3 regions of the Ruminococcus sp. AF17-12 genome follow, and region 1 is predicted to be linked to each of the others. Evidence: predicted binding sites of a transcription regulator. Region 1 holds the regulator's gene; each other region holds the start of a gene.
What was found. Region 1 encodes Rex, which represses fermentation and respiration genes when NADH is low (regulators of the CRP and FNR family bind a similar motif). Its sites were predicted from a motif close to ATTGTTAANNNNTTAACAAT; they were not measured.

Region 1 (9,896 bases):
GAACACCTCTTTTTTCCAGAAGCTCTGCAAAACGGAGATAACGGTCCAGCTGCACCAGTGCAGGAGAACGGTCGGTCTCATCCGCCCTGGCAAAATGGGTAAACATTCCCTCGATCACCAGATTCGGGATTTTTGAGATTTTTTCGATCTTTATCGCATTTTCCGGAATATCCGCATATCCGATCCTTGTCATTCCCGTATCCAGAGCCAGATGAATATGTACATTTTTTCCAATGCGTGCACCTGCTTTTGCATATTCTGCTGCTGTATTAAGATCCGATATGGTGATCCGGATATCATTGGCTGCAAGCTCTTCATAATATTCCTCAAATACAAGGCCAAGGATCAGGACAGGCTTGGTGATCCCTGCATGCCGAAGCTCCAGTGCCTCCTCTGCAGTAGCTGTTGCAAATCCCCAGATATAGTCATAGTCCTGGATCAGACGGGCAATAGCTCTGGCACCATGACCATAACCGTCTGCCTTGATCACAGCGATGATCTTTGTCCCTTCTTTGACATTTTTATGCATTTCCTCAAAATTGTGGGCAATGGCATCCAGTGATACCAGTGCTTTTACTCTCTCGTATTTTTTCATAATCCCGACTCCTCTTCACCTATAGCTAATGCCTTGGGCAGATATTCTATGATATCTCCTGCCAGCATACTGCGCTTTCCTTTTTCAGCGGCTGCAAGATCACCGCAAAGTCCGTGAAGATAAACACCTAACGCGGCCTTTAAAACCATGGGAGGCTGTTCCTCCGTTTTCAGATACATACATAACACTGCTGCCAGGATCCCGGAAAGCACATCTCCGCTTCCTGCAGTTGCCATTCCGGAATTACCGGAAAGATTCAGATACATCTGGCCTTTTTCATCTGCGATCACCGTACATGCATCCTTCAATACGCACACAGAGCCTGTTTCCGCAGCACATTTCAGTGCAGTATCTGCGATCTCATGCTGGATCTCCTGGATCGTTCTGCCACTGAGCCGGCTCATTTCTCCGATATGCGGTGTCAGGACTACATGCTCTCCCAGATACTGATACCACTGTGGATGTGCAGCCAGAAGGTTCAGGCCGTCCGCATCCAGGATCAGCGGCTTTTTCTCCCGGGCAGCCGCCGTGAGAAACCACTGTTCTCTCTCACGGCTGGCCACTGATGTTCCAAGTCCCGGTCCGATCACGATCACATCACACCAGGATAGAAGCTGTTCATTGGATTCCTGATCAAAGCGGCTGCAGACCATAGCCTCCGGAAGGAGTATCTGCAGTGGGATCCTGTTGGCTTCCACAGTCTGGATCTTTACCATTCCCGCACCGGCACGAAGTGCTGCACTGGCGCTTAAATAAGCGGCTCCGCACATTCCCTCACTTCCGGTCACAAAGAGCACTTTTCCGAAGGTACCCTTGTTTCCGCCGGGATCACGTTCCGGAAACAGCTTCAGATCTTTATTTTCCAGACAGGCGGCAGATGCAGTCACAGCTTCCTGCTCATAGATCCCGATATCGGCGGTAACGATCCTTCCTGCATACAGTCTTCCCGGATAAAAGCAAAGACCTCTTTTCCGGTAAGCAAATGTGACAGTCAGATCGGCGCTGAAGGCAATTCCCATTTCCAGGCCAGTATCTCCGTTCACTCCTGACGGGATGTCAACTGCGATCTTTTTGGCCCTCGCACTGTTCATCTCATGGATGATATCAGCATAATGCCCCTCGATCGGACGCGTCAGGCCCACCCCAAACACGGCATCTACTATAGTAGTATATTCACTCCACTGCGGGTTATTCACCTCCGGGACACGATAACCGGAAGCGATCTTATACTGAAGAGCTGTCTCTCTGGTCATTTTATCTTTGTTTCCGACCATATAAAACTCTACCCGGATCCCTTTCAGATGGAACAATCTGGCAACAGCGATACCGTCACCGCCATTATTTCCGCTTCCGCAGACTACCAGGATCCTTTCGTCCTTCTGGAGATACTTTTCTGTTTCCTCTACCACCTTCAGTGCCGCCCGCTCCATCAGAACCTCGGAGGGAACTCCGATCTCACGGATCGTTGTGGAGTCCAGATCCTTCATTTCTTTGCAGGTAACAAGCTTCTTCATTCTGTCTTCTGCCTCCCCTCTGTCATAGAGAAAGCTGCCGTTTCCGGCAGCTTAACAATTCTTACTTATCCACATGTTCCTGCCTGTATTTGCTGAGATTATAAGACAGTGTCATCAGACTCTCGGAAAGATGAACGTTCTCTACGATCACATCATCCGGTGTCTCAAGATCGAGATGTGCAAAATTCCAGATTGCCTTGATCCCGTTCTCCACCAGGATATCTGCCATTTCCTTGGCTTTATTCTTGGGAAGTGTCAGAATCGCGATCTCCACATTATTCTCTCTCAGGAAAAACGGAAGCTCACTGAGCATCTGGATCTCAAGTCCACGGACTGCGATGCCCTCAAGCACAGGATTTACGTCAAAGATACCAACCAGCCTGAACCCGCGCTTCTCAAAATCCACATAATTGGCAAGTGCCTGTCCCAGATTACCGGCACCCAGGATGATCATCGGATGAACGGTATCCAGTCCCAGGATCTTACCGATCTCTGTATAAAGATAGTGTACATTATAGCCATACCCCTGCTGCCCAAAACCGCCAAAATTATTAAGATCCTGACGGATCTGAGAAGCTGTGGTATGCATCTTTTTACTTAATTCATTGGAAGAAATACGTTCTACATTATCTTCCATCAGCTCTCCTAAGTAGCGGTAATAGCGTGGCAGACGCTTAATCACCGCTTTCGAGATTTGTTTTGTCTCCACGATAGTTTTCCTCCTTACCTTACACTAGGTTAATTATAACGAATTGACATTTTCCTGTCAATTAAAGTTGTCTATTCTGTACAAATTTCTTTATATTTTTTCTAATAATTGATTTTTTCTTTGAAATCCCGGCAGTTTCCGTTATAATAGGTGGAGGATTTTTCCCTGTTCAGACATAAACAGGGGTGATTCTTTATACAGGAGGACAGTTTTTATGATTTTATCATGTCAGAATATATGCAAGGCCTTTGGCGAAAAAGTAATTTTAAACGATGCATCCTTTCACATTGAAGACCGTGAAAAGGCTGCTCTGATCGGATGCAACGGTGCAGGAAAGACCACACTGCTGCGTATCATCATGCAGGAGCTTTCTGCTGATTCCGGTACCGTGGTGCTTGCCCGGGATAAAAATATCGGCTATCTTGCCCAGTACCAGGATATCCACGGACATCATACCATCTACGAGGAGCTTCTTACCACCAAGCAGCACATCATCGATATGGAACGCCGTATCCGCAATATGGAACAGGAAATGAACACGGTGACCGGTGATGAGCTGAACCGTCTGATGGAAACCTATACCCGCCTGACCCATCAGTTTGAGCTGGAGAACGGATACGCTTACAAAAGTGAGCTGACCGGTGTCTTAAAGGGTCTCGGCTTCACGGAGGAAGATTATGACAAGCAGATCGAAACTCTTTCCGGCGGTCAGAAAACCCGCGTGGCGCTGGGCAAGATGCTTCTTTCCAAGCCGGATATCCTGCTTCTGGATGAGCCAACCAATCACCTGGATATGGAAAGCATCTCCTGGCTGGAAACTTATCTTCTGAATTATCCGGGAGCTGTTTTTATCGTCTCCCATGACCGTTATTTTCTGGATAAGGTGGTCACCAAGGTCATTGAGATCGAAGCCGGACAGACCCGCGTATACAGCGGCAACTACTCTGCCTATGCTCTCAAGAAGGCTCAGCTTCGTGACGCACAGTACAAGGCATACTTAAATCAGCAGCGGGATATCAAGCATCAGGAAGCCGTTATCGCCAAGCTGAAATCCTTTAACCGTGAAAAATCCATCAAGCGTGCGGAAAGCCGTGAAAAAATGCTGGACCGTGTACAGAGGATCGAAAAGCCTCTTGAGCTCCAGGACCGGATGCGTATCTCGCTGGAACCACGGGTGTTAAGCGGAAACGATGTGCTCCACGTGGAAGCGCTTTCCAAGGCCTTTCCGGGACAGACCCTGTTCTCCGATATCTCCTTTGATATCAAACGCGGCGAGCGTGTGGCACTGATCGGAAACAACGGAACCGGAAAGACCACCATGCTGAAGATCATCAACGGTCTTATTGAGGCAGATGCCGGCAAATTTTCCCTTGGTTCCAAGGTGCAGATCGGTTATTACGATCAGGAACATCATGTTCTGCATATGGACAAGACAATTTTCCAGGAGATCTCCGATACTTATCCGACTCTCACAGAGACCGAGATCCGAAATATGCTTGCTGCATTTCTCTTTACCGGAGATGATGTTTTCAAGGAGATCTCCGCACTTTCCGGTGGAGAAAGAGGCCGTGTTTCCCTTGCAAAGCTGATGCTTTCCGAAGCCAACTTCCTAATCCTTGACGAGCCTACCAACCATCTGGATATTGCCTCCAAGGAGATCCTGGAGGAAGCACTGGTCAGCTACACCGGTACAGTCCTTTATGTATCCCATGACCGTTACTTTATCAATCAGACTGCGACCAGGATCATGGAGCTGACAAACCAGGCAGTGGTAAATTACATCGGTGATTATGATTACTATCTGGAAAAGAAGGAGGAGCTGACCAGTACCTATGCACCGGGAAGCACTTCTCCGGAGGCACCTGCCGAAGAAAAATCGGTTTCCGAGAACAAGCTTTCCTGGCAGCAGATGAAGGAAGAACAGGCAAAGAAACGAAAACGGGAAGCCGAGCTGAAAAAAGTCGAAGCCCGTATCGAAGAGCTGGAAACAAGAGACAGCGAGATCGACGAAACCATGGTCCTTCCGGATGTCTGCACCAATGTAGCGGAATGTACAAAGCTGAGCCGCGAAAAAGCAGCCATCGCTGAAGAACTGGAAGAGCTTTATGAAAAATGGGAAGAGCTGGCCTGACGGTCAGCTCTTTTTTATCCCCTTATGTTTTTATGGAAGCAGCATGCCGAGATGCTGTTCAAAGCATACACCATCGTTACGGTCTGTTCCTTCCTCCACCGCATCCCGGATCGATGCCGAGATAAAATCCACGGCCAGCTCTGCACAGGTTTTCATGGAATATCTTTTTACCAGCCCTGCACTGAGCACGGATGCAAAAAGATCTCCTGTCCCGGAATAGCTTCCGCCGGATTTCTCTGCAAATACCCAGGAGCTGTTTCCGTTTTCCAGGACAAGATTCCCCATTTTCAGAGGCTGCCCCTCCTCCCTGTGATCCACTCCAGTGATCACAACGGCAGGAAGTGAAAATTTCCGGGCAAGTCCGCACCCGATCTCCCGGATTTCTTCCATCCGCCGGGCCTCTGATACCTTTTGCAGTTTATTCCAGATCTCCTCCATTTTTTCTTTTCCGTAGAGAAGAAGGAGGGCTTCCGTAAGGTTCGGTGTGATCACATAGGAACGACGTGTCAGTTCGCAGAACCGGCTGCGGAGTTCTTCTGTATAGATCGGATAAACCGCGCCGTCATCCCCCATCACCGGATCTGTAAGGATCAAAGTATCCTTTCCTGCAAACGCATCCATAAATTTCAGGATCCTGTCTGCCTGCTTATCATCAGAAAGAAATCCTGTATAGATCCCATCCGGGAAAAATCCTCTTTTTTTCCACTGCTCCATATATGGTTCCATATGCTCTGTGAAATCCTCACAGAAATAACTTTCATAACCGGTCTGGTTGCTTAAAACAGCGGTGGGAAGTGGACACGCCTGGACTCCCATCACCGAGATCACCGGGATCGCTGCTGTCAGTGAACATTTCCCCAGCCCGGAAAGATCATTGATCACTGCTATTTTTTTCATGGTAATTCTCCAGTCTTGAGTTTTTTTCTGTAATATTATAGAATGAACTGTCAGGTTTACGCAATCATTTTTGGAAGGAAATCATCATACTTATGTTAAATATATCCGCTGAACACAAAAAAGAACACCTTTATCTGGAGGTTTATCACTATTACCGGAAGCTGATTCTGGAAGGCCGTCTCCTTCCCGGAAGCAAAATGCCCTCCCTCCGCAAATGCGCCCAGGAGCTGAAGCTGAGCCGTACCACCATCGAAAATGCCTATCTTCTGCTTGCAGCAGACGGATATATCATCGCCAGGGCACAAAGCGGCTATTATGTCACCGGCATTGCTTCCAAGCAGCATCTGCTTACCCCCGAAAAACAGGATAAGGATATCACGCCCTGCCTTTATGATTTTGCCTCTTCCGGTGTTGACCGGGAAAGCTTCCGTTTTGATCTGTGGCAGCGTTACATCAAAAGCGCCCTCCGCCAGGGCGACCGTATGCTTTCTTATGGCGAACCCCAGGGCGAAAGCGATTTCCGGGAGGTTCTCGCAGACTATATCCGGGAACGCAGAAATGTGATCTGCTCCCCGGATGACATTGTAGTAGGGGCCGGTCTCCAGCCCCTTCTCCAGATCCTCTGTCCTCTGATCCATGAACGGAAAACCGTTTCGTTCCCCACACCGTCCTTCACCACATGCAGCACCATCTTTCAGGATTACGGCTTTGATGTCCATTACCGGGACAAAAGCTGCGATGTGATCTATGTTTCTCCTGCTCACATGACGAAATGGGGCGAGATCATGCCGGTAAAACGACGCCTGGAGCTGATCCGTCATGCGGAGATCAATGACCATCTGATCATTGAGGATGATTTCGAAAACGAATTTGTTTATTTCCAGAAGCCGACGCCTTCACTTTTCGGTCTTGCAGGTGGTGAAAACGTTGTCTATATCGGTTCCTTTTCCAGGCTGCTGCTGCCCTCCATCCGTGTCAGCTTCATGGTACTGCCACGCTCTCTCCGGGAAAAATATACAAAAAAAGCAGCCTTTTATAATCAGACTGCTTCCAAGGCAGAACAGATCGCGCTCTGCCAGTTTATCCGCGACGGGCATCTGGCTTCTCAGACTAGAAAGCTCCGCCGCCTTTATTCCCAGAAGCTGAAGGCTCTTTCCCAGGCTGTCCGGGAAACCTTCGGCCAGGACTGCCAGATCCAAACAGGAGCCGCAGGAACCAGCCTTGCCCTTACTCTTCCCTGTTCTCTCACAGGCAGTGAACTGACAGACAGAGCCCGGAACCGTGGTCTGGGACTGGAGGTTCTCAGAGAAAACGGAGCCGAGGTCACCCTGGTCCTCTCCTGCTCCTCCATTCCATCCAAGGATTTTCTGCCTGCCTGTCAGCTTCTGAAGGAGGTTACCGGCTCCTAATCTCTCCGGTTATCGATCATGTAGAGCAGGGCATTTACAATGCACGCAGCGATGTTGCTTCCACCCTTGCGTCCTTTTGCCACAATATAAGGCACATCTGCGTGCATGATCAGCTCCTTGGACTGCACAACATTCACAAAGCCTACCGGCACACCGATGATCAGCTCAGGAGAAAGCTTTCCGTTCTCAATAAGCTCATAAAGACGTACCAGTGCGGTAGGTGCGTTCCCAATGGCAAAGATCAGCTTTTTATCCATCTCTGCGGCCTTGTCCATGCTGGCTGTGGCTCTGGTAGTCCCGTTCTTTTTTGCAAGGGCAGCCACATCCTCATCGGACATGAAGCAGTAAGCCTCACCGCCGTAGCGGGCAAGTGCACGCTTGTTGATCCCGGCCTTTGCCATCTGGGTATCTGTGACGATACAGGCACCGTTGCGGATGGCGTCCATGGCCATCTCCACTGCCCCCTCCGAGAAGCAGAGATTTTTTGCATAATCAAAATCTGCGCTTGTGTGGATGCAGCGTTTTACGATCAGCTCTGTTCCCGGAATCAGGGGAGTATCCCCCAGCTCTTCTGTGATGATCTCAAAGCTTCTTTTTTCGATCTCCATGGGTTTTACATTTTCAAGCTCAACTTTCATTTCTATTCTTCCTCCGTAATCCCGTTTTCCAGTATCTCATAGATTTTTTTCATATCCAGATGCTTCCGCAGCTCTGCAGCCAGGATATCATACTGCTGTTCCTTAAATGCCGCAAAATCCACGCCTGTCATATTTTCCACATCAATACCTTTTTTCTCGCCGATCACGCGGATGATCGCCTCTGCAGATGTTTCCTTATCGAAAACGCCATGGATATAGGTTCCGCACACATTTCCCGCAAAAGCACCCTCTTCTTTTTTCTTACCGCTGACGCTGTCTGTGATCTTCGTGGCTGTTCCTGCATTGTCCTTCAGGATGCTTTCGCCCATATGGATCTCATAGCCCTCGATCTCCGCACCGGAAAGAGGAGCAAACACACCGGACAGCTGACCGAAATGCCCCTGCACCCTGGTCCTGGTTTTCTTTTCGGCAAATACCGTTTCCATGGGAAGAAGTCCCATTCCTTTCATGGAACCGCCATTTTCAACTCCATGAGGGTCGCTTAAGGTTTCACCCAGCATCTGATAGCCACCGCAGACACCAAAGATCAGCTTGCCTCTGGAGGCTTCCTTGAGAACTGCTGCTTCCATTCCGCTTTCCCGCATCCAGATCAGATCGCCCATGGTGTTCTTGGTTCCAGGAAGGATGATCATGTCCGGAGAGTGAAGATCTCTCGGGTGTTTTACATAGCGGAGAGAAACTCCGGGAATGCTCTCAAAAGGATTAAAATCCGTAAAGTTAGAGATCCTTGGTGTACGGACCACTGCGATATCAATGACACCGGCTTCCTGCTTCCGGTCAAAACGTTCCGTCAGGCTGTCCTCATCCTCCACCTGGATATCCAGATAAGGCGCCACACCCACCACCGGGATCCCGCTTCTTTCCTCAAGCATGACAACACCAGGGTCCAGAATAGTCTTATCTCCGCGGAATTTGTTGATGATCAGCCCCTTTACCATAGCCTTCTCATCGTCCTCCAGAAGCTCTACCGTACCGATCAGCTGGGCAAAAACACCTCCACGGTCAATATCTCCCACAAGAAGGACCGGTGCCTTGGCCATCTTTGCCATACCCATATTTACAATATCCTCATCCTTGAGATTGATCTCGGCAGGACTTCCCGCACCTTCGATGACAATGATATCGTTTTCCGCTGCAAGAGCGTTGTACGCCTTCATCACATCCGGAACCAGGGTCTTCTTATATTTGAAATAATCCCTGGCACTCATGGTTCCAAGAACCTCTCCGTTTACGATCACCTGGGAGCCTACATCATTGGTAGGCTTCAGAAGAATGGGATTCATCAGGACAGACGGCCGGATCCCGGCTGCCTCTGCCTGCATGACCTGAGCCCGTCCCATCTCAAGACCATCCTCTGTGATAAAGGAATTCAGTGCCATATTTTGTGATTTAAAAGGAGCCACACGATATCCATCCTGCTTAAAGATCCTGCAAAGTCCCGCAGCCAGCAGGCTTTTTCCGGCATTGGACATGGTTCCCTGTACCATTATTGCTTTTGCCATAATATACCTCCCTCAAGTACTTCGATCAGTTTTACATTTTCTTCATGGCGCTTTACCGCGATCCGGTAATACCCCCTTGTAAGACCCGGATAATTGCTGCAGTCACGGATCAGGATCCGCTTGCGCAGACAGAAGTCAAAGAGCTCCTCCGGTCCTTTAAAGAAAATATAATTTGCTTCCGACGGAAATACTTTATACCCAATGCGGACCAGCTCATCCTTCAGCCACTGTGCCTCCCGAAAAACAAGCTGTCTTCCCTCCTCTACATATTCCGTCTCTGTAAGTGCCTGGATCCCGGCTGCCTGGGCCATGGTGGAAACATTCCATGGCTGAACGCAGAGCTCCATCCTTTCCATCAGCTTTCTGTCAGAACAGAGGCCATAGCCCAGCCGCACACCGGCCATGGCATATCTTTTTGTAAATGCTTTCAGGATAAAAAGATTATTGAACCCGGAAAGAGAATGCTTCAGAGAATACTCT
Region 2 (9,896 bases), on a different contig from region 1:
ACCGCAGGATGTTGCGCTTGCCATCATCGGCGAGGTTTTTGCTAACGGCTATGTGAAGAATAAGGTTATGGAGTTCGTTGGACCAGGCGTTGCCAGCTTAAGCGCAGATTTCCGTATCGGTGTTGATGTTATGACAACAGAAACCACATGTCTTTCCTCCATCTGGCAGACAGATGCGAAGATCGAGGAATTCTATGCGATTCACGGAAGACCGGAGGATTACAAAGAACTGAAACCGGGCAACGTTGCATACTATGACGGCTGTGTAGAGATCGACCTCAGTGAGATCAAACCAATGATCGCAATGCCGTTCCACCCAAGTAACACCTACACCATCGATGAGCTGAAGGCAAACCTTGACGATATCCTTGCAGATGTGGAAAAGAGAGCACAGGTAAGCCTTGACGGAAAGATTCCGTTCACATTGAGAGACAAGGTAGTTGATGGCAAGCTTTATGTTGAGCAGGGAATCATCGCCGGCTGTGCAGGCGGTGGATTCGAGAATATCTGCGCTGCAGCAGATATCCTCAAGGGCAAAAATATCGGCCATGATGCCTTCACCTTAAGTGTATATCCGGCAAGTACTCCAATCTACATGGAACTGGCTAAGAATGGTGTTCTTGCAGAACTGATCGGAACAGGCGCAGTTGTGAAAACTGCATTCTGCGGACCGTGCTTCGGCGCCGGAGATACACCTGCAAACAATGCATTCAGTATCCGTCATACAACCAGAAACTTCCCGAACCGTGAAGGCTCCAAGATCCAGAACGGTCAGATCTCTTCGGTTGCACTTATGGATGCACGTTCCATTGCAGCTACAGCAGCAAACAAGGGATTCCTTACCTCAGCAGAGGAGTTTGACGGAAGCTATTCCGAGCATAAATACTACTTCGATAAGTCTATCTACGAGAACCGTGTATTTGATAGCAAGGGCGTGGCAGATCCAAGCGTAGAGATCCAGTTTGGACCGAATATCAAAGACTGGCCGGAGATGGCTGCACTTGCAGACAACCTGATCCTGAAGGTTGTTTCCGAGATCCACGATCCGGTTACTACCACTGACGAGCTGATCCCGTCTGGCGAGACATCTTCCTACCGTTCCAATCCGCTTGGACTTGCAGAGTTCACACTGTCCAGAAAGGATCCGGCTTATGTTGGCCGTGCAAAAGAGATCCAGGCAGCACAGAAGGCAATCCAGGCAGGTAACTGCCCGGCAGAGGCTGTTCCGGAACTGAAACCGGTTATTAAAACCATCAACAAGACTTATCCGGATGTAGATAAGACCAACCTTGGCGTAGGAAGTACCATCTTTGCAGTGAAACCGGGCGATGGCTCTGCCAGAGAGCAGGCTGCATCCTGCCAGAAGGTACTTGGCGGCTGGGCAAACATTGCCAATGAGTATGCAACCAAGAGATATCGTTCCAACCTGATCAACTGGGGTATGCTTCCATTCCTGATCCCGTCCGGAGATCTTCCGTTCAAGAACGGTGATTATCTGTTCTTCCCGGGAATCCGCAAGGCGGTTGAGGAAAAAGCAGACGTGATCAAGGGATATACTGTTGAAGGTGACGCTCTGAAGGAGTTCGATGTAACTCTGGGTGAGCTGACAGATGATGAGAGAGAGATCATCCTTAAGGGTTGTCTGATCAATTATAATCGTAAATAGATGCAGGGATTGAACACATATAGAGCGTGAAGGTGACGGAAGTGTGTTCATGAATATGCTGCAGAGCGGAATATAGTAATTTAAGAATTTCCGTGTTGTTTTGCAGACTGGTGACCGTTTTAATCGAGGTTGCCGGTCTGCTTTTTGTTTTTGGGGTGTGGTTTTGGGAAGTTTTTAGGGTTATGGATACTTATTTATGGGATGTGGATGATGCGGACGCGTGAGGTGTCCTGTGGGGAGCAGGGGCTGTCGTTTCGCCTGGTCATACTAAGCGTCTGAGGCAACCTGTGAAAAGGCCGGCCCATAACTCGCCATGTACGCTGATGCGTACCTGGCTCAGACAGATGGGCCTTATTCTGCGGCCTGTATCCGCAGAATACCTTTCCACAGGTCACCTCAGTCGCCAAGTATGACCAAAGGCTCACTCCGAAGCCCCTGCTCCCCACAGGACACCTTACGCTGACATTCCCAGAGACAAACCCCAGCCCCGGTAAAAATATCAAGAAAAGCTTAACAAATGATGACCGTCTCAACACTCTTCGTTATTTAATTTTTCTTCCTCTTCGTTCTTTCGAATAAAGTTTATCTCAATCCCCTGCAAATATTGCAAAGTACAAACATTGCAATGTTTGCAGGGCCAATACAGTCACACAGAAACTTTTCTAACTAACTTTCCATGTTCGAAAGTCAGGCCGGGAAGGACGGGAGGGGCGGGTGACTCTGCAGGAGTCGTAGTACTTCTTAGGCCGCGGGGAGGCTGCGTTGCTGGAAAAATCCCAGCTGTTTGAGCGTTAGCGAGTTCTGGGATTTTTTCAGCGGTTTTAGCAGAATTCCCGCAGCCTTAGAAGCACTAGATCTCCGAAGCCTCACCCGCCCCTCCCGTCCTTCCCGGCCGTCCGTTCGCAACATACCCTCCCGTTCTTCACAACTTCACAACAGCATAAATTAACAGAAAATAATAAAAAATACAAACAAATTATAAAATATAAACACATAATAAAACAAATAAATAAAAATAATAGCATAAAAACACAAAAATGTATTGACAAATACTCGCAACGATGTTATTATAAGACCATCAAAAACAACAAGAGAAAAACAAAAAAGAAAATCATTCAATTCATAGCATAGATGCACATGAAGGATGAAGAAAGGAAAAGGTGATTCCAGTGGGAACATAAACAAACACCATCATCAATATGAGAGTGACAGGAACCGGATTTCCTGCAAGAAAGACCTGATACAGATCACATATGATATACCTTAAGAAAACAGAAGTTTCTTTTATGAAATATAAATAAGATCCTCTTAAATCTTACTTATATATTTTAAGAAATCAGAAACAAAAGGAAATCAGTATTTCAGGTAATATAGAATCGGTAACTCATATTGAACAACTGTCACACACCTGATACAAAGATTTCAGGAAATATGTAAAGAAATATTTCCCGAAAGAGTAAAACCCTCAACTCACCGGTTCGTTGGAAAGAAGAGATTCCAAGAACAAACGTGAAGATGAGAACGATACTTTGAAATGCATATCAGAACCATTAGGATATGGATTGAAGCTTTGCATCAGAAGAATATCTGAGAGGATATTAAAAATAGAAGAATCGGGCAGGAACTTTTTTCCAGGATACTTTAAAGAACTGCAGAGGAGAAAATCCCAATAGGTCGATTTGAATCAGCAGATCGCAAAGTACAGAGATGACAAATGGTTTTGAATTTAAGAAGTTAAGTCCAGAATTGTTTAGTGAACAGGAAAAAGTATAACCACCGAAATTCTTCAGATAAACAGGAAATCAAACATCGTAAAAAATGATTTCTGATCTATAAAACTTTCTAAATAATCGAAAAGATATACTTACATATATCAGTCGTTTATGAGCAGGAAATAAAAAAGAAGAGAGAATCTGAAAAAGAAAAATTTCAAAATTGAATAAAGAGAATCGAAATTATTTTATAAAGTATATAAAATCAAAGATTTCGATTGATAAGTATAATAAGTATAACAAGAAAACTTTATTCGAAAGAACGAAGAGGAAGAAAAATTGAATAACGAAGAGTGTTGAGACGGTCATCATTTTTGGAAACTGTAAAAGTAAAAAAAGTGATGACCGTCTCGTTGTGTATATAAGATTGCATATATTAAGTATATAACCGTTCCGAAAAGCCCTGGATAAAATAATATGATCCGAGCAGAGAGCAAAATTTTCGATCAGAGATTTTCCGAACAGTTATATTTATCAGTTGCCATCAAAAACATCATCAGTTATACTTCTGTGAGAAAGGAAGTAAGATGAGAAAATATGTGGAATTATCAGATTGAAGAAAATATTTTATATGAAGACAAAGAGATCCTTGTGTGCAGAAAAACAGCAGGAATGCCGGTGCAGGCAGCAAAAATAGGAACAATGGATATGGAAAGTGCTCTGAAAAATTATCTGGCACAAAAAACACCGGGAAAGATCCCATATCTGGGAGTAGTACATCGCCTTGATCAGCCGGTAGAAGGCATTCTTGTATTTGCGAAAACATCCGAAGCAGCAGGAAATTTGAGTAAACAGATGATGGCAGGAGGCACCGGAAAATATTACCTGGCAGTAACAGAGGGAAAAGCAAAGAGCTCAGAAGGGACTCTTACAGACTATCTGAAAAAAAATGGAAAAGCCAACATGTCTCAGGTGGTGTCTGCCAATACACCGGGAGCAAAAAAAGCGATCCTTCACTATAAAGTTCTGGATCAGCAGGAGATAAACGGAAAATCCCGGACACTTCTTAAGATCAGGCTGGAAACAGGTCGGCATCATCAGATCCGTGTGCAGCTCTCTCATGAGGGACTGCCCCTTCTTGGAGACCGGAAATATAATCCTTCGGGAGAAAAAGGTACATCACTGGGACTTTGTTCCAGTTGTCTGGAATTCAAACACCCCAGAACAGGAAAAATGATGAAGTTTGAAACAGAGCCACAGGGAAGCGCGTTTCTGGATTTTGTGAAAAAAGTGTAAAAACTCTGGACGGAAATACGAAAAAGTGTATAATGTAAAAAGCAAGTAACCAAATGTAAGATTTTTGTAAAGTATAAGTTACTGTGGACGGACAAGGCAGACGATAAAGAACAGTAACCAGCGAGGAAGAGGAGATTACAATGAAAAGAGCTGCAGTAGCGTCAGCAGCCTTGTTGGCTGTGGCAACCCTGCTGACAGGCTGTCAGAAAGAAGAAGTAGAAAAGCTTGTTGCACCGATTGTAGCAGATGTCCAGGAAACCCCTGAAGCAACCGAAGTGGAAGAAGAAAAAAGCCCGCTGATCCCTGAGATCGATGACACTCTTTCTATTGAAGAAGGTGCCAGAATAGCTGTTGTCAGCAAAAGCAAAAAAGGCGAGTTCTGGAATAAAGTAAAAGAAGGAATGGAAGCTGCTGTCAAGGACGTAAATGAGGCGTATGGTTTCAAAAAAGACAAGCAGATCACGATGACCTTTGAGGGTCCGGATGATGAAGAGGACGTAGAAAGTCAGATCAATACTCTTGATGCAGTGATCGCTGAGAATCCATCTGTAGTGTGTCTTTCTGCCGGAGATATGGATTCCTGTCAGGCACAGCTGGAAGCAGCGAAAGAGAACGGAATTCCGGTGGTCGCATTTGATTCCAATGTCAGTGATACAAAGCTGGTCAGAGCTTTCCGTGGAACAGACAATACACAGATCGGCAAATATGCAGCATATAAGCTTGGCAGCGCCATTGGAAAAATGGGAAATGTGGCTGTTTTTTCCGCACAGGAGAAAACACAGAGCGCGCAGGAGCGTGTAAAAGGATTTCTGGATAATATTGCAAATTATACGGATATTAAAGTGGTGGAAACCGTATATTCTGACCAGGTTGATGATATGAAGGAAGCCATGAAGGAAGTTCTGGATAAATATCCGGCATTGGATGGTGTTTTCTGCACCAATGCCGAGGTTTCTGAAATGTTTCTGGAGGTAAATAAGGACACAGGAGAAAATAAAGTTGCTATGGTAGGCGTAGATGCAACCAGCAAACAGCAGGAAGCGATCCAGAAAGGGGAAGAACTGGGAGTGCTTTCACAGAATCCTTATGCGATGGGATATCAGACCATGTGGGCGGCTATTCAGTCTACTGCACCGAAGAAGGAAACAAAGATTGATAAGAAGGTTTTACTTGATCCGGTATGGATCGATGCTGAGAATATCAAAAGCGAAGACATTGCAAATTACCTGTACAATTAACAAATAGAACAGATAGCCACTGTAGGTCGGGTGAATAGGTTAGTCCGCATTCACCGTCTGTTCATAATTGAAAGCCATCAGCCCGATGAAGATGTAAAAAACATTTTCATCGGGCTGATGGCTTTTTTGAATAAAAATAAAAAATATGAATAGAATAAACAAATAAAAAGTGTGCGAAAAAATGGTAAAAATATAACATATATGACGACTTTTTGACACAATACAAATAAATTTATCGTTAAATTGCATAATAAACATTGTTTTGAAAAAGCGATTGTGGTACAATTTGGATATGCAGAGAGGCGGTGATCAGATGATCCAGGAAACGATCAAGGCAGTGAAAGAGGCGGAGGCAAAAGCACAGCAGAAGATAAAGGATGCATCCGTCCGTGCACAGAGTATCATCAGCGAAGCTGAGAAAGAGGCAGAGAATATTATCAGAAAGGCGGAAACAGCCGCCGGCGAACAGGCGGCATCTGATATGAAAGCAGCCGAAGAACGTGCACACAGTACAGAGAACACTGTCGTTGGACAGGCGGAGGAAGAGCTTGCAGCTTTGAAAAAGAAAGCGGAGTCGAAGCACGAGCAGGCGATCCAGACAGTAATGGACAGTTTGTTCTGAGAGGGGGAGTGCGAAAATGGCAGTATTGCAGATGCAGCGAATCAGTATCTGCGCAATGAAAAAGAACCGTAAGGCCATATTGGAAGAACTGCAGTCACTTGGAGTATTGGAGATCGATGCAGCGGAATTGGATCCGGAGCTTAAGACGATGGATACTATGAATGCCCGGCTGATCTTTGAGAAGAACGCATCCCTTTGTGATCAGGCAATCGAAATACTGGATGAATTTTCGAAGGAAAAGCAATCCATGCTGGCATCCCTGGCAGGGAAACCGCTGATCGGAAGGAAGCAGGAGGAAGAAGCTATCCGGGATCAGGAAGAGATCCTGAGAACAGCCAGAGAAATCCAGGGATACCGGAAGAAGCTTACAGAGAACAATGCGGCAGCAGTTAAGATCGAGCAGCAGGAAGCAGCTCTTGCTCCATGGCTGAAGCTGGATATTCCGATGAACTTCGGCGGTACAGCGAAAGCAGCGGTACTTGTGGGAAGTATTGATGGAAATATAACTCTGGATCAGGTATACAGTCAGCTGGCAGCGGATGCACCACAGCTTGAAGCCTTTGACATTCGGGAAATCTCAAATGACGCCGGTAAGCTGAGCCTGGTGGTTGTCTGCCTGAAAGCACAGGCACAGGAACTGGAAGAAGCGCTTCGGATGCAGGGATTTGCAAGACCGGCACAGCTGGTATCAGAGGTTCCGGCACAGGAGCTGGAGAACCTTAAGAATGAAGTGGTACGCATTCAGGAAGAGTCCGAACAGATCCGGGAACAGATACGTGCTCTTCACGACAGGAAGAGCTCTCTTCAGCTTTTGTCCGATTATTTCCGGATCCGTGCACAGAAATATGAGGTATTAGGACAGCTCCGCCAGTCGGAGAGCACTTTTTTTGTGACAGGATATCTTCCGAAGAAACAGGTTTCTGCAATGGAGAAACGGCTTACGGAGAAGTACGATATTGTTTTTGAAGCAGAAGATGCTGAGGGAGAAAATGTTCCGGTTGCCCTTCAGAACGGCAAATTCGGAGCAGCAGGAGAGGGAGTTCTGGCAGCATTTGGTCTTCCCGGAAAGGGAGAGATCGATCCTTCCATGATCATGACAGCCTGCTATGTATTTCTTTTCGGACTGATGCTGTCAGACGCAGCATATGGACTGATCGTCTTTGCAGTCTGTCTGGGAGTACTTCTGAAGTTCCCCAGGATGGAGAGCGGAATGCAGAAATCCATCCGGCTTTTTATGTACTGTGGATTGTCCACTTTGTTCTGGGGCGTGATGTTTGGCGGATATTTCGGAGATTTTATCGATGTATTCTCGAAAGTATATCTGCACAGGCCGGTCACGGTGAAGCCGGTATGGTTTGCACCGTTAAATGAGCCAATGAGACTTCTGGTGTTCTCCATGCTGTTTGGCCTGATCCATATGTTTCTGGGAATGGGTCTTAAGGGTTACATGCTGTTACGTGACAGAAAATATCTCGATTTTTTCTATGACGTAGTACTCTGGTTCCTGCTTCTTATGGGACTGATCCTGATCTTTATCCCAAGCAGCATGTTCCGTTCTATTTCTCAGATGGATCTGAATCTTTCACCGGCAGTGATACAGGTCGGAAAATGGATGGCGATCATCGGTGCTGTGGGAATTCTCTTTATGTCAGGAAGAGATAAGAAGAATCCGTTCCTGAGGCTGGCGCTTGGAGCTTACGATCTTTACAATATCACGGGATGGGTCAGTGATATCCTTTCCTATTCCAGACTTCTGGCCCTGGGACTTGCCACCGGAGTTATCGCATCAGTTATGAACCAGATGGGAAGTATGCTGGGAGACAGTATTCTGGGATGGATCGTATTTATCCTTGTATTTGTGATTGGTCATATCTTTAACCTTCTGATCAATCTTCTGGGTGCATACGTGCACACCTGCCGATTACAGTACGTAGAGTTTTTCGGTAAATTCTTTGAGGGCGGAGGAAAAGAGTTCCACCCATTCCGCGAAAATACAAAATATGTAGATATTAAGGAGGATTAATATTATGAGTGGTATCGTTTGGGCATTATTGGGAGCAGCAATTTCCGTAGCTCTTGCAGGTATAGGTTCCGCCATCGGTGTTGGTACAGCCGGCCGTGCAGCAGCAGGTGTTGTAACTGAAGACCCGGACAAATTTGCCAAGGTTCTGCTTCTTCAGCTTCTTCCCGGTACGCAGGGTATTTACGGACTGCTGGTAGCATTCCTTGCACTTTCCAAGGTTGGTATCCTGGGTGGCGGTGTTGCTGATATTTCCCTGGAAACCGGTCTTATGATCTTTGTGGCTTGTCTTCCGATCGCTATCGCAGGTCTTCTTTCTGCGATCCATCAGGGAAAAACTTCCGTAGCTTCCATCGGTATCGTAGCCAAGAAGCCGGAGCAGTTCGGTAAAGCCATGCTTTTCCCTGCAATGGTTGAGACATATGCGATTCTGGCTCTTCTGATCTCCATTCTTGCAGTCAGCGGAATTCAGGTTTGATTCATCAGGAGGGCAGAGCATGACAGGATTAGAGAAGATGGTAAGCCAGATTCTTGAAGAGGCCGATGCTTCTGCAGCCGTTACGATCAGTGATGCGGAGAAAAAAGCCGCAGAGATCCTCAGGGAAGCCGGAGAAAAGGCAGATAAGATCCGGCAGCAGAGAGAAGAACAGTCCAGGGCAAAGGTGAAAAGCTATGAAGAGCGGACAGCTTCCGCTGCAGATATGAAGAAGCGTACCGCAGTTCTTGCAGCCAAGCAGGAGCTGATCGGAAATGTGATCGCAGATGCCTGTGACCGTGTGAAGAATCTGGATGAAGAAAAATATTTTGGGATCCTTAAGAATATGGCTGAGAAATATCTTCTTCCAAGAGAAGGAGAGATCTGTTTTTCAAAAAAGGATCTGGAACGTATGCCGGCAGGTTTCCGTGAGGAAATAAAGAGCCTGGCACAGAAAAAGGGTGGTGTGCTGGAAATTTCCGGTGAAACCCGAAACATAGACGGAGGTTTTATCCTGATATACGGCGGCATTGAGGAAAACTGTTCCATTGATGCCATGTTCGCAGAGAAGCGGGATGAGCTTCTGGATCAGGTAAGAAAGATTTTGTTTGCGTAAAACACCATCGCAAAAAGGAGGGCGTGAATGATGTTTGGTGAAGATTATGCCTATGCGGTGGCGCGGATACGTGTTCTGGAGACCGGACTTCTGAATCAGGCAGCGATCGAGCAGCTTCTGGCATGTCAGGATGAGCAGCAGTGCCTTCAGATCCTTACAGAGAAGGGCTGGGGAAATGGTGATCCTGCAGCCGGTGCGGATGCCATTCTTTCTCGGGAGAGAGAAAAGATCTGGGAGATCATGGATTCGCT
Region 3 (9,896 bases), on a different contig from region 1:
TGCAGCCGCCCCGCTGGCAGACTGTCCGTTCGTCCCTCCCTCCATTCATCCCACAAAAAAAGAGCCCCCAGGCCCAAACACCCGGGAACTCTCCCAAAACCAAACAACATCATCTCCCACTCCGCAACTTCCTCAGCTCCCTCTCCAACCGATCCGCACGCGCCTTCTCCCTCAACGTATTCACCCTCTCTTCACTCCGCCCCTGTTCAATCCCTTGAGCGATTCCCTGGCTAATTCCCTGGCTGATTCCTTGGCTAATTCCCTGTTCAATCCCTTGGGCGATTCCTTGACTGATCCCCTGTTCAATCCCCTTATTAATCCACATCTGCTCAATTTCAAAACTCTTCATATATGCCACCGTAACCTTTCCATCATCTTTAACAACCCTGACCATCTCCAGCAACTCCCTCAAAACATCATTTACCGCATTCACCTCCCTGGTATCTTCCATAAACCGAAGCAGCGCCACCAGCTCCTCCGGCACACCCGCACCATCCCCCTTCGTATTCAGAAAAACCGTCCTCATCCCATCATCATACTCCATCTCCGGAATCTCCTCACACATATTCCGGATCGTATACACCATCCTACCCCGATCAAACGGATCATACGAACAGACAAAGATCACAAAAACCCTCTTAAGCTTCCCGAAACCCTCACCCTTCTTCAAACACCGGCTGTCAATGATCGCATGGTAAAACCTCACCCGCTTCGGCAGATCCTTCAGACTCACAACATCACCATTATTATCCGGCTCAATATCAAAAACAGAAGGATCCGCCAAAACATCCATCAGCTCCTCCTCAGCCAGAACATCAAGCCGCGCCCCGCGAAAACCCTCATCTCGGCCACCAAAAGCCCTCTGCGCAACAACCCGCAGCCTCCCGATCTCACGCCCCAGCACCACCTGCAACAGCAACCTGCAAAACCTCTCACCAATACCAGGAAACGTCATCACCGCGTTAAACAAAAAATCATCCAGAAGATTCATATCCTCAAGCCGCTTCCTCTGCATAAGCTTCCTCCTTTCACTATGATGGCAAAAGAAAAAACCTCACACAACCAACCGGCTCCTCCCCGCCATATTTATACAACCAACCATATGGGGATCAGATAGCCGAACGGCCCAGAATGTTCCCAGATATGTATCTTCAGTATAACCACCCCACCAGCAAAAGTCAACAAAAACCCTTCGACAAAAACCGCCAAAACCTCATTCCACTGCATCCACCACAGCGCCGATGCCACACTCCCCCCACAACGCATCCACCACAGCGCCGATGCCCATCCCCTCCCGGCACACCACAAGGAAACTCAGCCCCTGCAACCATCCAACGCAGCGCTGATAGCCCACACCCTCCCAGCACACCACAAGGAAACTCAGCCCCTGCAGCCATCCAGCGCAGCGCTGATGGCCCACCACCTCCCGGCAAACCACCACACCTCACACCCCCAAAAACCAGAACGGACAGACTGCCAGCGGGACGGCTGCATGGTCGGGACCCGGTGCGTCGGAGTAAGCCGCTGGTCATACTTGGCGCCTGAGGCACCTGGCGGGAAGGTACTCTGCGGCCACAAGCCGCAGAGTAAGCCCCATCTGTCTGAGCCAGGTACGCATCAGCGTACATGGCGAGTTATGGGGTGCCCTGCACGACAGGCGCCTCAGACGCCTAGTATGACCCGGCGAAACGACCGCACCAGGCACGACCATGCAGCCGTCCCGCTGGCAGTCTGTCCGTTCGTCCCTCCCTCCATTCATCCCTCCCACCCACACAAAAAAAGAGCCCCCAGGCCAAAACACCCGGGAACTCTCCCCAAAACGCAAAACTCAAATATCCAATTATCATCAATCGTTACCAGTTGTCACCAACCATCACCCAACACGCAGCCGAAACTTCTGAATCTCCTTCTCACTGGAAACCCTCTCAATCTCAGCCCCAAGACTCCTGAGCTTCTCCTCAAAATTCTCATACCCACGCTGGATATAAACAATATCATCAACAACCGTAACACCCTCAGCAGCCAGCCCCGCAATAACAAGCGCAGCCCCCGCACGAAGATCCGGCGCACTCACACGCGCCCCCGTAAGCTTCCTCACACCATCAATAATAGCAGAGTTCCCCTCCACCTTAATATTGGCACCCATCCGGGAAAGCTCATCCGCATACTTAAACCGGTTCTCAAAAATACTCTCAGTAACAATACTCGTACCCTCAGCCAAAGCCAAAGTAACCGCGATCTGCGGCTGCATATCCGTAGGATAACCAGGATAAGGCAACGTCTTCACATGCGTACGATGAAGCACATGCGGCGCACGGACACGAACCGCATCATCAAACTCCTCAACCTCACACCCGATCTCCTCAAGCTTAGCAGTAGTAGCCTCAAGATGCTTAGGAATAACATTACGAACAGTAACATCACCACGAGTAGCCGCAGCAGCAAACATAAACGTACCAGCCTCGATCTGGTCCGGAATAATCGAATACTCCGTACGATGAAGCGTCTCAACACCACGGATACGGATCACATCCGTACCGGCACCCTTGATATTCGCCCCCATACTGTTCAGGAAATTCGCCACATCAACAACATGCGGCTCCCTCGCAGCATTCTCAATGATCGTACGGCCAGTCGCCATAGAAGCAGCCATCATAATATTAATAGTAGCACCAACAGAAACCACATCTAGGAAAATATGGCTGCCATGCAGATTCTCCGCCTTGGCAACAATAGCACCATGACAGATATCAACATCCGCACCAAGAGCACGGAAACCCTTCAAATGCTGGTCGATCGGCCTGCTGCCGATATTACATCCACCCGGAAGCGGAACCTCCGCATGCTTATACTTACCAAGCAAAGCACCCAGAAGATAATAAGAAGCACGGATCTTCTTGATAAACTCATAATCCACGCTGAGATTGCCGATAGTAGAACCGTTGATCTTTACAGTAGACTTATCAATACGCTCAACCTGAGCCCCGATCTCGGAGATCGCCTCAAGCAGAACATTGATGTCCCTAACATCTGGCAGATTCTCGATCAATATAGTTTCATCAGTCATAATGGCTGCTGACAATATCGCAAGCGCCGCATTCTTCGCACCCGCAATATCCACTTCTCCAACCAGAGGATTGCCGCCTTTAATCACATACTGTTCCATAACACACCTCTATTATTTTACTCCTCTATGAGCAGAAACTTTCTCTGAATTTACTGCAGGAACAAATGTTCCGCAATACCGTTTTTTAGGTCAGTTGTATATTATAACACATATTTCAGATTTGTAAACAATTTATGACGAAAACCTGTCACAACCCATGACCCGAAACACTCCAGCAAACCGTTTCCACAAGCCAACAGTTACGCCTTATCTCCCCTGTTCTTCAATGCCTCAAGCACAACCTGGAGACTCCCCTCCAGATCCTTATCCTCTTCATCCACCACAATGTCCGCATATTTCTCATACAAAGGAACACGCTCATCATAAAGACTCGCCAGCGTCTGCCCCTCCTTGAGCACAACACCACGCCCCTTAAGATTACCAAGACGCCTGGAAAGAAGCTCCAGCGAGATCTTAAGATACACCACAACACCCTCAGACTTCAGATGCTGCATAGCCTCATCGCAGTAAACCACACTTCCACCGGTAGCGATCACCGTATTCTCCACCTGGATCGAAGCATTCACACGATTCTCGATCGCCTTGAAGCCCTCTGTACCCTCATCCGCAATGATCTCACTCAGAGTCCTTTTCTCCGCCTTCTGGATCAGCAGATCAGAGTCAATAAACTGGTACCCAAGTACCTTCGCAAGAACGACACCGATGCTACTCTTCCCCGCACCAGGCATTCCTATCAGTGTAATATTATTCATACTGTATCCTTTCATTTTAGCATAACAGCTGCCAAACCTCAACAAACGTTACGGCTCCGCAGAACCTACCGTTTCTCTCTCCCTGCCTTTCCCGACGTCTTTAATTTCCTTGACATCCCTGGCTTCCCCGATGTCTTCAACTTCCCTGACATCCCTGGCTTTCCTGACATCTTCAACTTCCCTGACATCCCTGGCTTTCCTGCCATCTCTGATTCCCTGTCTGATTTCTTATCCAACTTCTTCTGCATCTGCTTCTTCTGCTGCTTCTTCTTTACGCTGTAGCCGAAGGTTCCCACCTTCCGGCCACCCGCCAGATACTCCCCATGGGAATAAACCAGAAGCCCCGCATCATTAAGACGAAACCTGTTGTTTTTATCCATATAAGCTTCATCCGCATGGACCGCAAGCACATCCGCAAGAAACATGTCATGAGACCCCAGCTCCTTCACCTCACGCACCCTGCACTCGATCGAAACCGGAGCCTCCCCGATCATCGGTGCAGAAACAAACTGCGCTTTCTCTTTCGTAAGGTTCAGCTTCCGGAACTTGTCCACATCACGTCCCGAACGGACCCCGCAGAAATCCGTTGCATACGCCAGCTTCTCCGTTGTCAGATTGATCACAAATTCACCCGTTTTCCGGATCATATCATAGGAATAACGGGAAGGTCGGACAGAAATATAAGCCATCGCCGGATTGGTACACACCGTACCCGTCCATGCAACCGTTATGATATTATCGTTTCCCTCACCATCGGTAACACTCACCATTACAGCCGGCAGCGGATAGATCATGTTCCCCGGCTTCCATAACTGTTTCGCCATTTTCCGTCACCTCTTACGCATAATCGCTGTTCATCAGCTGAGCAGCCTCCATCATAGCCGGGATCAGCTGCTTCTTTCTGGAAACCACACCCGGCAGACTGAAGGTATCTCCATCCGGTTTCCGCTCAAAAGCGATCTCCGCCATCTGCTGGCTGCCCTCCCCGTAAAACAGAAGCTCTGTAGACTCCTCCAGGATATTCGTCAGCATAAAATAAACTCTCGTGATATCATGACGGCCACACTCACTCACCATAAACGGCATCAGCTTCTCCTTGATCTCCTTAAGCTCCTCGCTGTCCATGGAACTGATCTGACCCACACCAAAGGAAACATTACCCTCACCGATAAACTTCTTGTAATCCTGATAAAAAATCTCCTCCGGAGACTTATCCTTCAGATTACTTCCCGCAGAAAACATCTCTCGGGCAAACTCCTCGATCTTGATCCCCGCGATCAGCGCAAGAGCACTGGCAGCGATCTTATCCGTCTGCGTACAGGTCGGTGAACGGAACATCAATGTATCCGAAATAATAGCCGCACAGAGAAGCCCCGCGATCTTTTCCGGTATCTCCAGTCTCTGCTCTCCGTAGATCTCATAAAGGATCGTACCCGTACATCCCACCGGCTCATTACGAAAAGCAACCGGCGTCATGGTCTGCAAGGTACCCAGCTTATGATGATCGATGATCTCAAGGATCTCCGCCTTCTCGATATTATCAACAGCCTGATCCACCTCATTATGATCCACAAGAACCACTTTCTTTTTATGCATATCCAGAAAATTACGTCTGGAGATCGTACCGATACACTTACCATGAGGATTGATCACCGGAAACGCCCTGTGACGGTTTTTGATCATAACATCCTGGATATCATCCGTAAAATCCTCGGTATTAAACGTAACCATGTTATCCCGCTTCATAACAAAACTGACCGGAATACTCTGATTGATCAGACGCGCAATATTAAACGTATCATACGGAGACCGGATGATCACGATATTCTTCTCATGAGCAAGCTTTATAACCTTCTCGGAAACCACGATATTCAGCCCCACGATGATACAGCTGACATTCTGGCTGATCGCCTGAAGATGATCCTCCTCACGGTCACCCATGATGATCATATCATCCTCCTCAACGTAGCCCTCCAGCATCTTCGGGTTGGCAGTACCGACAAGCACACGCCCCTTCACAAAATATCCGTGTCCGTTACCTTCCACCACTTCACCGCCAACAGTCTCGGCAATTCTCTGATACTGTGTCCTCGCATTGGAAAGAAGATAACTGTCTGTAGTATCCATATAGGTCTTTGCGATATCACCAATCGTCACAAGCCCCTCCAGACACCCATCTTTATCCCGGATTGGAAGAGAAACGATCCCGTTCTCCTGCATCAAATCCCAGGTATTCTTCAGCGACATATTCTTATCCGCCTGCGGACTGGTCCGGATATCCATATCCTTGACCTGCGTACCGATATTTCCCAGATAAGCCGGCGGCTGTACGCCAAAACGGTTCAGCACATACCTGGTCTCCTCATTGATCTGCCCCGCTCTCTTCGGGATATATTTTTTATTCTGCGTAGTTCTGTTCTTAATATCCGCATAAGCAATAGCCGAACAGATGGAATCCGTATCCGGATTCTTATGTCCGATTACAAATATTCTCTCCGGTTTTTTCATACACATCCATCCTTTTTCATCCAAAATAATCATAATTTAATATTTGCAAACAAAGCACCCAGGGAAGTAGTAGCCTCCTCCCCCGACTCCGGAAGCTCAAAAGACTCCTCCTCAACCTCCTTAGCCATCAGATCCGATGCCTCTTTAATACTCAGGCTCAGCTTACCATCCTTGATTGCGATAACCTTCACCTTAACCTTATCCCCAACACTCAAAACCTCAGAAGGCTTCCGAATCCTCTTCTCACATATCTGAGAAATATGCACCAGCCCGGAAACCCCGTTCCCAAGCTCCACAAAAGCACCATACGGCTGCAAACTCTCAACCGTACCCTCCGTCACAAAACCAACCTGGATATTGGAAATCTTATTCCGTCTCTCCACCTCAGCCCTCTCACGAAGAATCTCCCTCGCCGAAAGCACCAGCCTCTTCTTCGCCTTATCAACCTCGATCACCCGCACCTGGATCGGCTTATTCAGAAACACCTCCGTATCCTCAACAAACTCCAAAGCAAGCCTGGATGCCGGAATAAAACCACGGACACCCTCAACATAAGCAATGGCACCCCCGTTAACGATCCCCTTCACAACAACATCCAGCACCTCACCCGAATCCTGAAGCTCCTTCAGCCTGTCCCAGGCAAGCACATCCGCAGCATCCGCTCTGGAAAGAAGAATATTCCCCTGACCATCATCCCTGCGAAGAACCATCGCTTGAACCTCATCCCCCGGCTGAACAGCCTCTTTAATATTAAACCCCGGCACCCGGGAAAACTCCTCCACCGGAATAAAACCCTCAGCATAAAACTTAAGGTCAAGAACACCCCCCGACTCATCCACACTCACAACAGTCCCTGAGATAATATCACCCTCATCGATCCTCTTAAAAGAAGCCTCCAGCTCCCTCTCAAAATCCTTCATAGACTCCGCCATATCCAGACCTCCCATTCAAACAAAAACCCAACCACCGCCGCCCCAAACCAGACGACAGCACTATAATCCTAATCATTATAGCATGCACACCCCACCCGCGCTATATTTTTTGCACTGGAAATTTCTTAACCCCTTTATTTCTCTCCAACGCACAGGACAGACTCAAATCAGCCCATTTATCACACCCTTGATGCTTTCTTTATTTCTCTCTAACACACAGGACGGACTTAGTACGATTCCAGAATTTCTTTGTAGTGGATCCTTTTTATTTCTCTCCAACGCACAGGACGGACTTAGTACGATTCCAGAATTTCTTTGTAGTGCATCCTTTTTGTTTCTCTCCAACGCACAGGACGGACTGCCGGAGGGGCGGCTGCATGGTCGGGACCCGGTGCGTCGGAGTAAGCCGCTGGTCATACTTAGCGCCTGAGGCTTCTGACGGGAAGGTACTCTGCGGCCACAAGCCGCAGAGTAAGCCCCATCTGTCTGAGCCAGGTACGCATCAGCGTACATGGCGAGTTATGGGGCGCCCTGCATGGCAGAAGACTCAGACGCTTAGTATGACCCGGCGAAACGACCGCACCAGGCACGACCATGCAGCCGCCCCTCCGGCAGTCCGTCCGTCCCTCCCTCCATCCCACCCACAAAAAAAAGAGCCCCAAAAAAGGCCCAAAAACGAGGAGTGCCCCGGTAGTGGCTTACCGGGGCGATTATTATGAAAAAAATTGTATGTGTAATGATACAGATACACACCATTACAGCGTCTTTCGTAACGTTCTTTCGAACTATCCCTATACTACCAGACAAATATGAACAAACAATGAACATCTCGTAAACAATTAGCGCATTTGCACAATTTTTTCCAAAATACCCTCCCCCAATTTATAAAAACGCCACATTCACAAACAAAACCAAAGCCCTAAACATTGTACATATTGTACATCTCAACCAAACAAACCAACAACAACCCCAACAAAAGAGCCACAACCCTCACCCTCTAACTCAAACTCCATCTAAAACATCATCAAAAACACCAGCCATCACAAACCATCACCGCCGTGAAAGCATCCCCTTAATAAACTCAATCGCCTTCTCAAAAATATTCTTCACATCAGACTTCGTAACACCCATATCCTTCAAAGTACTATAAGCATCACTCACATACCCCTTGATCTGATCATCACTCATCTCGATCCCACGGAACTTACTGATAATATTAACCAGCGAACTCTTATCATCCTCATTAAGACTCACCCCAAAATGATCCGCAGCCTCATCGATCCCCTGAGAAATCTCATCATCCGTGATCTGGTTAGAATCAAAAAGCCCCTTCACATAAACAATGATATCCCCAACCTTATCCGGATCAGAAGCAAGAGACCCAACCTCATTATCCTTCAGGATCTCCTCCGCCTGACTCATAACAGAACCGGAATCAGACGCCATAACCATCATCGGAGATGTACATGAAATAACACCCGCAATAACCAAAGCTGTAACCTTGTTCAATCTTCTCATAATATTCAACCTCCATACGGGCACCAGCCCTTATTAAAAATTGCCTTTTACTATTTTTAACTATCTTTTACTGCCTTTTTATTACCTCATCATTACCTTTTCGACGCCCCTCAGTATACCACACACCCCCACCCCTCTGTAAACCTCAATTTTCCCCATTCCCACCCACACCATTCAGACTTTATGTATATCATCAAAAATATATTCACAATATTTTCATATTTTAAACAAACTTTCCTAACATCTCATCAGTAAAATAAAAAATGTAAATTTTCATTACTTACTTATGTCTGACACCTCAGACATAACCTCCTTTCTATGACAAATATATAGGTCCGGACAGGAAACCTCTCCAACATTCCCGTCCGGAAACGCAAAAAGAACCCGGAACAGCTGCCCGGGCTCTTTTTGCGTTTATCATATATTAATTTTTCTCATCATAAATACAGTTGGCAAGCATCGCAAACTGCTCCAGTGTCAGCGCCTCACCCCTGATATTCAGCGGAAGATCACACCTGTTGAACACATCCTCGATCTCCTCCTTACTCAGGGAAAAATCTCCGGAATTTCTGATCCCGTTCACAAGCGTCTTTCTCCTCTGGTTAAAAGATGCACGGATCAGACGGAACATAAGCCCCTCATCCTTCACATCCACCGGCGGCTTCTCATAACGCGTCAGCTTGATCACCGCACTTCCAACCTTCGGCCGCGGCATAAAACAGTTCGGCGGTACATTCGCAACGATCTCCGGCTTCGCATAATACTGCACAGCCAGGGAAAGCGCACCGTAATCCTTGGTACCGGGACCAACCTGCATACGGTCTGCAACCTCCTTCTGCACCATGACAGTGATCGAATCCACAGGAACATTCTTCTCAAAAAGCCCCATGATGATCGGAGTCGTAATATAATACGGCAGATTCGCAACCACCTTCACAGGCTTGCCGCCGTTTTTCTCATCTGCGATCTTTTTTATATCCGTTTTCAGGATATCGTTATTGATCACGGAAACATTATCCCAGTCCTTCAACGTATCCTTAAGGATCGGGATCAGCGAAC

Region 2: the regulator Rex is predicted to act here: its motif matches at 6,093-6,112, upstream of DWW77_RS13390 (V-type ATPase subunit subunit G family protein).
Region 3: the regulator Rex is predicted to act here: its motif matches at 9,050-9,069, upstream of DWW77_RS12020 (DUF1002 domain-containing protein).

The regions. Positions count from the first base shown of each region.
Region 1 covers NZ_QUGY01000011.1:67,522-77,417, reverse strand. Annotated here, with positions in the region: gene alr (alanine racemase) at 1-595, opposite strand, end outside; gene DWW77_RS12590 (NAD(P)H-hydrate dehydratase) at 592-2,109, opposite strand; gene DWW77_RS12585 (redox-sensing transcriptional repressor Rex) at 2,171-2,821, opposite strand; gene abc-f (ribosomal protection-like ABC-F family protein) at 3,033-4,949, shown strand; gene DWW77_RS12575 (pyridoxamine kinase) at 4,980-5,846, opposite strand; gene pdxR (MocR-like pyridoxine biosynthesis transcription factor PdxR) at 5,939-7,255, shown strand; gene DWW77_RS12565 (precorrin-8X methylmutase) at 7,252-7,893, opposite strand; gene DWW77_RS12560 (cobyric acid synthase) at 7,896-9,416, opposite strand; gene cobD (threonine-phosphate decarboxylase CobD) at 9,401-9,896, opposite strand, start outside.
Region 2 covers NZ_QUGY01000012.1:106,457-116,352, reverse strand. Annotated here, with positions in the region: gene DWW77_RS13405 (hydratase) at 1-1,666, shown strand, start outside; gene DWW77_RS13400 (RluA family pseudouridine synthase) at 3,976-4,674, shown strand; gene DWW77_RS13395 (substrate-binding domain-containing protein) at 4,815-5,912, shown strand; gene DWW77_RS13390 (V-type ATPase subunit subunit G family protein) at 6,226-6,534, shown strand; gene DWW77_RS13385 (V-type ATP synthase subunit I) at 6,551-8,557, shown strand; gene DWW77_RS13380 (V-type ATP synthase subunit K) at 8,562-9,032, shown strand; gene DWW77_RS13375 (V-type ATP synthase subunit E) at 9,052-9,645, shown strand; gene DWW77_RS13370 (V-type ATPase subunit) at 9,673-9,896, shown strand, end outside.
Region 3 covers NZ_QUGY01000010.1:90,463-100,358, reverse strand. Annotated here, with positions in the region: gene DWW77_RS12060 (Rpn family recombination-promoting nuclease/putative transposase) at 110-1,015, opposite strand; gene murA (UDP-N-acetylglucosamine 1-carboxyvinyltransferase) at 1,874-3,166, opposite strand; gene DWW77_RS12045 (shikimate kinase) at 3,367-3,879, opposite strand; gene DWW77_RS12040 (flavin reductase family protein) at 3,945-4,703, opposite strand; gene DWW77_RS12035 (putative manganese-dependent inorganic diphosphatase) at 4,717-6,387, opposite strand; gene DWW77_RS12030 (30S ribosomal protein S1) at 6,417-7,319, opposite strand; gene DWW77_RS12020 (DUF1002 domain-containing protein) at 8,370-8,837, opposite strand; gene rsmA (16S rRNA (adenine(1518)-N(6)/adenine(1519)-N(6))-dimethyltransferase RsmA) at 9,262-9,896, opposite strand, start outside.